DNA from 3 places in the Candidatus Clostridium eludens genome. Region 2 is predicted to be linked to each of the others. Evidence: riboswitches for the same ligand, from Rfam matches in the RefSeq annotation. Region 2 holds a riboswitch; each other region holds the start of a gene.
The links. A riboswitch is a leader RNA that binds a small molecule or an ion and turns the genes downstream of it on or off. The one in region 2 is predicted to bind S-adenosylmethionine.
Positions count from the first base shown of each region.

Region 1: it holds a riboswitch for S-adenosylmethionine, as region 2 does, so the genes downstream of both, ACJDU8_RS02595 (ABC transporter permease) here and metK (methionine adenosyltransferase) in region 2, are expected to answer to the same signal.
Region 3: it holds a riboswitch for S-adenosylmethionine, as region 2 does, so the genes downstream of both, nifH (nitrogenase iron protein) here and metK (methionine adenosyltransferase) in region 2, are expected to answer to the same signal.

Region 1 is NZ_JBJHZX010000003.1:13,663-16,933, forward strand. It holds gene ACJDU8_RS02580 (VanW family protein) at 1-16, shown strand, start outside; tRNA gene ACJDU8_RS02585 (tRNA-Leu) at 108-194, shown strand; gene ACJDU8_RS02590 (LysR family transcriptional regulator) at 342-1,211, opposite strand; SAM riboswitch class I at 1,584-1,691, shown strand; gene ACJDU8_RS02595 (ABC transporter permease) at 1,866-2,660, shown strand; gene ACJDU8_RS02600 (ABC transporter ATP-binding protein) at 2,678-3,271, shown strand, end outside.
Region 2 is NZ_JBJHZX010000007.1:118,737-122,007, reverse strand. It holds gene ACJDU8_RS06800 (MFS transporter) at 1-491, shown strand, start outside; gene ACJDU8_RS06795 (pyridoxamine 5'-phosphate oxidase family protein) at 571-1,026, shown strand; SAM riboswitch class I at 1,202-1,310, shown strand; gene metK (methionine adenosyltransferase) at 1,611-2,807, shown strand; gene ACJDU8_RS06785 (radical SAM protein) at 2,836-3,271, shown strand, end outside.
Region 3 is NZ_JBJHZX010000021.1:50,629-53,899, forward strand. It holds gene ACJDU8_RS14460 (AAA family ATPase) at 1-879, opposite strand, end outside; SAM riboswitch class I at 1,091-1,194, shown strand; gene nifH (nitrogenase iron protein) at 1,460-2,278, shown strand; gene ACJDU8_RS14470 (nitrogenase component 1) at 2,381-3,271, shown strand, end outside.

The sequences.
Region 1 (3,271 bases), on a different contig from region 2:
TGCTGCAGCAAACTAGATAAAAATATTATTGTTTATTAGTATGGAATTTATATGTTTTATATATTAACTTAATTTAAAAAATATGTTATAATAACTAAGTACTTTGTGCGGATATGGCGGAATTGGCAGACGCGCTAGGTTCAGGTCCTAGTGAGGGCAACTTCATGCAGGTTCAAGTCCTGTTATCCGCACCAAAACCTGACAATATAAAAAATTTATAGAATGTTTATAGAAAAATAATTCAGCATTAGAATGTTTAATTAAAAGGTCAAATTCTAATGCTTTTTTATTTGGGAAAATTATTTGAAATGTTCAATTTAGTAAGATACCTTCTTCATAGGTCAATTTCCTTTAAAAGTTTTTAGAAAATCTTTAGCTACGTCAGATAAATATCTATTTCTAATCCATACTACAGCAGGACGTGCTTTTAGAGAAAGTTCATTTATATCAATGTATTTTAAATTTAGACCAGGGATGAGTTCTGAGGCGGATTCTGGAACTATTCCTATACCAATTCCAGTATTAGCCCAAAGGAGCACTGCACGTGCATCTTCACTTTCGCAAAGTATTCTTGGTTCAAATCCAATTTGCTGGCACGAGGAAATTAACATATCTTTAAACTTATGATCAACTATTAAGGGCTTGTTTATTAAATCATTCAAACTAATCTTATCTTTGAAATTTGTAAAAAATACATCCTGATTTACTGCTGCTACCATTGATTCACTTGATAGTAATAATGATTCGAATTTTTCAGAATCAAAAGGAGTAAATACCAAGCCTATTTCTATAGTGCCTATATCAAGCAGTTTTAAAATTTGAGAAGTATTGCTCTCTCGTATTTTAAAATTTATATGTGGATATTTATCATGAAAGTGATTGAGTTTTTTTAATAAGATTGTAGTGCCAGAAGATGGCACAGTTCCCAAAGAAAGTAAGCCTTTAAATCCCTCTTTTAAATTATTTAATTCTTCTTTTGTATTTTTGACCAGATCTAAAATTTGTTTGGAGCGATATTGAAGTATTCTGCCTGCATCAGTTATTTGTATTTTTCTTGTATTTCTTTCTATTAGTTTTAATCCAAGTTCATCTTCAAGTAATTTTAGTTGTTGGCTAAGTGGCGGTTGTGCGATATGAAGCTGTTCTGCAGCTTTAGTTATGCTGCCATTTTCTACTATAGCTAAAAAGTATCTAAGTTGTCTAATATCCATAGAAATGTTCACCTCTATCTGCTATTTATATCTTATTTGTATTAATTCAATACCTTTTAAGTATTTGAAATATGTTTTTTTGTCTGATATAATGATACATGAAATTAAGAAATTATAAAAGTATATTTACTATGATAGAAAGAGTAAGTTAAAAAAGTCCTAAGAGAGAGATCTTTATTGAGCTGTGAGAGATCTTGGAATGAATTAACTGAAGTGCATTCTTGAGTAATTAATTCAAAAGTTGCTGCGATGGAGGTAATTATTTGCAGTAAACAGAGTGGAACCGCGGAAAATTTCTGCCTCTGTAATTAGAGGATAGAGGTTTTATTTTTTATAAATAATAAAATTTCATATTAATACTGATAAAGTATTATCTTATCATGAGAGGTAGAGGGACTGGCCCTATGAAGCCCGACAACCGGCATTTATTATGTATCGGTGTCAATTCCTGCAGAATATAATTATTCTGAGAGATAAGAAGGATAGTTAAGTTAAGACTTTTAACTTGGATTTAAGCTGTTTTTCTTATTTGAAAAACAGCTTTTTAAATTTACAATATGTATAAGTCAAATTTATGATATTGTGCAAAAAAAATAGTTTGAATATTTTTTATATTAGCAAATTTCTTTATATATTATGACGGGGTGAATAATAATGAATGTAAAATCAGAATTAAATAAAAAAATTAAATTTATTGGAAATATACTTATTGCATTAATACTCCCTGTAATAGTGATTATATTATGGCAATTACTAAGTAATAAGGGACTTGTTAAGCAGTCAGTTCTTCCATCTCCTCATACCATATTTTTGGCTTTTTTAGACATGGTGAAAAGTGGTGATTTAGCTAGAAATCTATTTATAAGTATATTAAGGGTTATAAAAGGATATCTTATAGGAGCTTCTCTGGGTGTAGTATGTGGAACATTGATTGGACTGTTTAAAATAGCCGAAAAAGCTGTTGATTTGCTTATAGGTCTTTTGAGACCAATTCCTATTGTAGCTTGGGTTCCTGTACTTATATTGTGGATGGGTATAGATGAGGCTTCTAAAATAACTGTAATAGCAATTGGAAGTTTTTGGCCCATACTTATAAATACTATTCATGGTATAAAAGGAGCAGATAAAAAATATTTAGAAGTCTCTGAGATATTAGAAAAAAATAAATTTCAGGTACTGACAAAAATAGTTTTTCCTTCGGCACTTCCATCTATTTTTACAGGATTGAGAATTGGAATCGGAAGTGCATGGATGAGTGTTATAACAGCGGAAATAATTGCTGCCACGTCTGGCATAGGATATTCAATATCCTATGCTAGGGAATTATCTCAGCCGGATGTTATGTTGGTTGGAGTTTTTTCTATAGGCGTAGTTGGATTTTTGATAGATTATTTAATAAAAAAATTTCAGTTTGTAATTATAAAATGGGATACAAATAATCAAAGTTAGAGAGGAGTAAATATTACATGAGTGCTGATGAAAGTTATGAGGCTATTAAAATAGAAAATTTGAATAAAGATTTTAAAGTTGATAATGGTTACCTCAATGTATTGGATGATATTAACCTGTCAGTTAGACAAGGAGAATTTTTAAGCATTGTAGGGGCAAGTGGGTGTGGAAAAAGTACCTTGCTTAGAACTATAGTGGGATTAGATACAAATTATAGGGGCAATATTTATTCTTACGATAAGCCTGTAAAAGGTCCAGGTATAGATAGAGGTATGGTATTTCAAGAGTCAAGACTTTTTCCATGGCTTACAGTAGAAAAAAATATAGAGTTTGGAATAAGCAAAAAATTATCTAAGAGGAAAAAAGCAGAATTAGTAAATGAACAGCTTGAACTGGTCGAACTGGACGGCTTTGCAAAATCATATCCCGAGCAGCTGTCTGGAGGAATGAAACAGAGAATAAGTATTGCAAGAGCACTTGTAAATAAACCTAAACTGCTTCTTCTTGATGAACCTTTTGGAGCATTAGATGCTATGACCCGTATTAATATGCAGCAGGAAATATTGAAAATATGGAAAAAACAAAATACTACAATGATTCTTGTAACCCAT
Region 2 (3,271 bases):
TAGAGGGTGGAGTCTTTATTTTAGTTGTATTTACAGCTGGGGAACTTTTGGATAAATATAAAATACACAATTTATATATAAGTAGCTTTATTTTGAGTATTATAGGCATGATATTTATAGTGTTAACAAGTAATATGGCATTTTTAAGTGTGGGCACATTAATTATGGGTTCTGGATTAGGTATGACTAATTTAATTACGTATTCTCAAATAGGCGAGATAGAAGGTAAAAAAGGCAAGATATCTGCATTGTTTGCTGCTTGTACAGGTATAGGTGCAGCTTTTGGTCCTATTTTGGGAGGATTTATTGGTGAGACTTTTGGTATACAAGCTATATTTTTAAGCTTTATTCCTATTTTTGTTTTAAGTGGAGTATATATTATGTTAAATGTATACTTTAATCAGTATAGTCTTGACAAGAGAGATATATATGTCAAATTTTTTACATCTAACAAAAGGACAAGTAAAACAAAAATTATGAGAGAAAAATAAATTACTCCTTGTTCTTGAAATTGTAGAATATTTGATATAAATATAAATATAAATTAAATACTATAGGAGGTATGTATAAATGGCAATTGATAAAAATTTTGTAGAAGAATATTTAGCTAATACAAAGTATATAGTATTGGCTACGGTAGATGGTGAGAATGCACCTGCTTTGAGAACTTTAGGTGCTTTTGGTGTAGATGGGTATAGCATTTATTTCTCAACTGGCGAAGGAACTATAAAAGTCAAACAAATAGAACATAATTCAAATGTTTCAGTTTTTTTTCAACATGAAAATCAAGAAGTAGCATCTTTTATTAACGTTACAATAAAGGGTAAAGCTGCCAAAGTTACAGGTGAAGGAGAGATTACAAAGGCTATTGAAGTGATAGCTAAAAAAAATCCCAGGTTCAAAGAAAGAATTAAAAAAAATGGTTTAGGTAACAATATAATATTTCGTGTAGATCCATCAGAGTTGAAAATATTGGATTTCAATAAAGGCCAGGGAGCAAGTGGCATTGAAGTTATTTTGCCATAAGATAAAAAATTACCATGGAATGCAATTGGATTTTAAGAGCGTACTTGGGTGTCAGTAGTTATATATGGATATTATGATATAAATTTTGAAAATTAGAATTATTTTTTAAATTTGTATTGACAAAACAACTAAAAGGCTGTACAATACATTTAAATTGAATAATTAAATATAAAATTTCTTATCAAGAGAGGCAGAGGGACTGGCCCTATGATGCCCGGCAACCTGAATGTATTCACATTCAATGGTGCTAATTCCAGCAGGTAATATAACCTGAAAGATGAGAAGCAAAAGAATGTAACTTCTTGTGGTTTCTCTACAGGGAGTTTTTTATTTGGACTGACTAGAATACTGGAGGTCAAGTTAACTTATCCGTTAGGCTATGGTTATACTTGGCCTTTTATTGTACATTTTTTAGTAGAAAATGAATAAAAAGTTGGGGGTGGTTAAGATGAAAGGATTACATGGGTCATATAAATTTTTAACTATGAGTAAATATGGAATTAAAAAGATATAAAAGCAAATAGACTTTTTACTAAAGTGGTAATAAGGAAAGATAAAATATAGAAAAAAGGAGATTGATAAAAATGAGTAGATTATTCACATCAGAATCTGTTACAGAGGGACATCCTGATAAAATATGTGATCAGATATCGGATGCAATACTGGATGCAATTACTGAACAAGATAAAAATGGAAGGGTGGCTTGTGAGACAGTTGTAAATACTGGGCTTGTGATTTTAGTGGGCGAGATATCAACTAAAGCTTATGTAGATATACCAAAGATAGTGAGAAAAACTATAAGTGATATAGGATATAATAATTCAAGATTTGGATTTGATGCAGCTAGCTGTGCAGTGTTAACATCCATAGACGAACAGTCTTCAGATATTGCACTTGGGGTGGATGAGTCCCTAGAATCTAAAAAGGGTGAAAAGGAAAATATTGAGGCAATTGGAGCTGGAGATCAGGGAATGGTATTTGGATTTGCAACAAATGAAACGCCAGAATATCTTCCGCTTCCAATAGCACTGGCACACAAGCTCTCAAGAAAGCTTGCGGAAGTAAGAAAAAAAGGCATAATTCCATATTTGGGACCTGATGGGAAAACACAAGTTACGGTAGAGTATGAAGGAGATAAACCTATAAGAGTTGATACTATACTTATATCTTCCCAGCATGAGAAAGACATAAGCCATGACCAAATTGAAAAAGACATAATAGATGAAGTTATTAAAGTGACAATACCAGAAGAGTTGATAGATTCAAATACAAAATATCTTGTAAATCCAACAGGAAGATTTGTAAAAGGGGGGCCAGAGGCTGATTCTGGACTTACAGGAAGAAAGATAATAGTTGATACCTATGGAGGATATGGAAGACATGGTGGTGGAGCATTTTCAGGGAAAGATCCAACCAAAGTTGACAGATCTGGGGCTTATGCTGCAAGGTGGGTAGCAAAGAACTTAGTGGCAGCAGGAATATCCGATAAAATAGAAATAGAAATAGCCTATGCCATAGGTGTGGCAAAACCAGTATCTATAAGTGTAGACACTTTTGGTACAGGAAAAATAAGTGATGACAGGATAGTGGAAATAATAAATAAGTTGTTTGATTTAAGACCAGCTGCAATTATAAGGGATCTTGATTTGAGAAGACCTATATATAAAAGTACAGCTGCTTATGGACACTTTGGGAGAACAGATATAGATTTGCCTTGGGAAAAACTTGATAGGATTAATGAAATTAAAAAAGAATTAGAGAGTAGTATTGTCTATTCTTAAATAAAATTAAGTAGGAGGATTTTTTCGTATGAGTAATATAAAAAAACAGCTTCATGGAGAATTGGCCATAAAAAATGCAGCTATGGTTGAAGGAATAAAAGTGGATCCTGCCATATTCAAACATTTGGATTTTGATAGAAAATATCAAAAGCAAATCCATACATTGTTTGAATATGACCATGATCCCCATGTAGGAATTGAATTTCCTACTGGATTTAGTACACCAGGAGGATTGAAGGTAGGCTTTAGATGGGATAATAAGTCCAAGTATGAGATTAAGTATGAAAATGATAAATACTATCTCATAGAAAATCAAAATGAGATATTTCCAATAGAATTTTTAAGCCATCCTAAATATTATGATTATAAAACTTCCGATGGTATGGATATGTCAAATGTAGCCACTTACAATAGAGAAGGTACAATTTTTGTAGCCTATAGTAATGAATGTGCATTAAAAGATA
Region 3 (3,271 bases), on a different contig from region 2:
AGAAACATCTGTACCCTTAAATTTTTCTTCTTTTGATAATATTACTCTATGGGAAAGTACTTTCTTTATATTTTCTTTCACATCATCTGGAATTACATAGTTTCTTTCATATATGTATGCAGTTGCCTGAGATATTTTTAACAATGCAATAGAAGTCCTTGGTGATGCTCCCAAAAACAATTCGGTGCAATTTCTTGTCTTATGGACTATATCAACTATAAATTTATATATTCCTTTACTTACATGCACATTTGTAACCTGGCTTTGGTGCTGCTTTAATTTACTAAGTGTTATAACAGAGCTTATGCCGTTTAGTGGATTTTTACTTCTAGTAGAAAGCATTTTTATCTCTTCATCTTTTGTAGGATATCCTAAAGATAATTTAATCATAAATCTATCCAGTACTGCTTCGGGTAATGGAAAAGTTCCGGTATATTCTAGAGGGTTTTCTGTAGCTATTACTATAAAGGGCAGCTCTAATGGATAGGTATTATTTCCATCAGTAACCTGACATTCCTCCATTACTTCAATTAATGCACTTTGAGTTTTAGGTGAAGTTCGGTTTATTTCATCTGCCAAAATCATATTTGAAAAGATTGGTCCTTTTTTAAAGTCAAATTCACAGCTTTTTGGATTATAAATAGAAACTCCAAGTATATCAGAAGGCAATATATCTGGTGTAAATTGGATTCTATTAAAATTTAAGTCCAAGCTTTTACTTAAAGCCTTTGCCAGCATAGTCTTCCCAACACCAGGAATATCTTCAATAAGCACATGGCCTTCTGCTAAAATTGCCTTTAACATATCCAGAACCACTAATTCTTTGCCAATTATAACATTGGATATATTTTCTATGACATCTTCTATATCTTTCCTCAAACTAAACTCCTCCTACTGCCATCATCCTAATTTTATTAATATAATAATACTATAAAAATAATATTACAAGAAGCCAAAATTGTACTTTAGGGGTATTTTCATATTACTTATTGAAGTTATAAAAATTAACTATTGACAAAAGAACTAAAAAATTGTATAGTACTATCAATAAGTAAAAGTACATTATTTCAATTAAAATTCAATATAAGATTTCTTATCAAGAGAGGCGGAGGGACTGGCCCTATGATGCCCGGCAACCTGAATGTTATTTATTCAATGGTGCTAATTCCTGCGGGGTAACCTGGAAGATGAGATATTAAGAATGATTTAAACTTCTTACATTTCATCTGTAAGAAGTTTTTTATTGTATAATATTAATTTCGATACCTTAGTTGACCAGACGCACTGGAGACTAAGTTAACTGAGTTTTACTCGGTTTACTTGGTCTTTTTTTATATTTAAGTTATGCAGAAAGGATATAAATGAAACTAGGCTGGTGGTGACCAGTGAATTTTTAACACCTGAAGAAGCCAGAGATAAATTTAATAATCATATTTTCAATTTGAGGAGGAACGTATATATGAGACAAGTGGCAATTTATGGAAAAGGTGGAATAGGTAAATCTACAACTACACAAAATTTAACAGCAGGATTAGCTGAAATAGGGAAAAATGTTATGGTAGTTGGTTGTGATCCTAAAGCTGATTCTACTAGACTTCTTTTAGGGGGACTTGCACAAAAGACAGTTTTAGATACTTTAAGGGAAGAAGGAGAGGATGTAGAATTAGATTATATAATGAAGACGGGCTTTAAAGGAATAAGATGTGTTGAATCTGGCGGCCCAGAACCAGGTGTAGGATGTGCAGGAAGAGGAATAATTACATCTATAAACATGCTGGAGAGGTTAGGAGCATATACTGATGACTTAGACTATGTTTTTTATGATGTATTAGGCGATGTTGTGTGTGGAGGCTTTGCTATGCCTATCCGTGAAGGAAAAGCCAAAGAAATATATATTGTAGCCAGTGGTGAAATGATGGCACTTTACGCAGCAAATAATATATCAAAAGGAATAAAAAAATATGCTAAAAAAGGTGGAGTAAGATTAGGTGGAATTATTTGCAACAGCAGAAATGTAGACAATGAAAAGAAATTATTGGAGACTTTTGCAAAAGAATTAGGCACTCAGCTAATTTACTTTGTTCCAAGGGATAATGTGGTCCAAAAAGCTGAAATTCACAAACAGACAGTAATACAGTTTGATTCTGATGAGAATCAGGCTGCTGAATATAGATCTCTTGCAAAATCCATAGAAGAAAATGAATTGTTTGTAATTCCAAAACCTATGAGTCAGGAAAGACTTGAAGAAATATTTTTAGAGCATGGACTTATAGATTAAATAACGTGGGTTCGGCTGAAGTTTACGTGATAAACCATGTAATATAAATGCTTATATAAGATAATGGATTTCATATGTATAGAGAATAGAAAGGATGATACAATGTCAAAAAAAACAATAAATCTTAACTTGACGGAAGTAGAAAACCGAGAGACGAGATTAGGAACTATAACTGCTTGGGATGGTTCGGCAACTGAGTTGTGGAAGGAATCAAACTATGAATTGAGAAGTCAAAGAAAACATGATGGTTGTGGAAAACAGAAAGCTTGTCGGTTGTGTGAATTAAATTCACCGTTGAATCAACAGACGATGTGTGCTAATGCTATTGTTGAATGTCAAATAGGAAATATTACAGACTGTGTACTTATTCAGCATGCTCCAATTGGATGTTCGGCAGATAACCCTTGGTTTAATCTTGCCTTTAACATGGGACTTGGAAGAAGAAATAAACCACCACAGAATTTACAGATTTACAGCACAAATCTTTTGGAAAATGATATGGTTTTTGGTGCTTCGGATAAACTAAAACAAACAATACGAGATGCAAAGGAACGTTTTAATCCTAAGGCAATTTTTATTTCCATGGCGTGTGCTACTGCTATTATAGGTGAAGATATAGAGAGTGTTGCAGAAGAGATGGAAAAAGAAATTGGAGTGACAGTTATTCCCTTACATTGCGAAGGATTTCGATCAAAACACTGGAGTACTGGATTTGATATTTCACAGCATGGAGTTTTACGTCAAATAGTAAAACGTAAACCTGAAAAGCAAAAAGATTTAATTAACATCGTAGCTTTGTGGGGAACTGATTATTTTACAGAAATGTTAAAACCTCTTGGTCTGAGAGTAAATTATATGATAGATATGGCAAGCTATGATGAACTTGCCCAAGCATCGGAAGCTGTGGCTACTGCAACTTTTTGTCACACACTTGGTTCTTATATGGCTACAGCACTTGAGGAACATTTTGGTGTTCCACAGATTGATGCACCT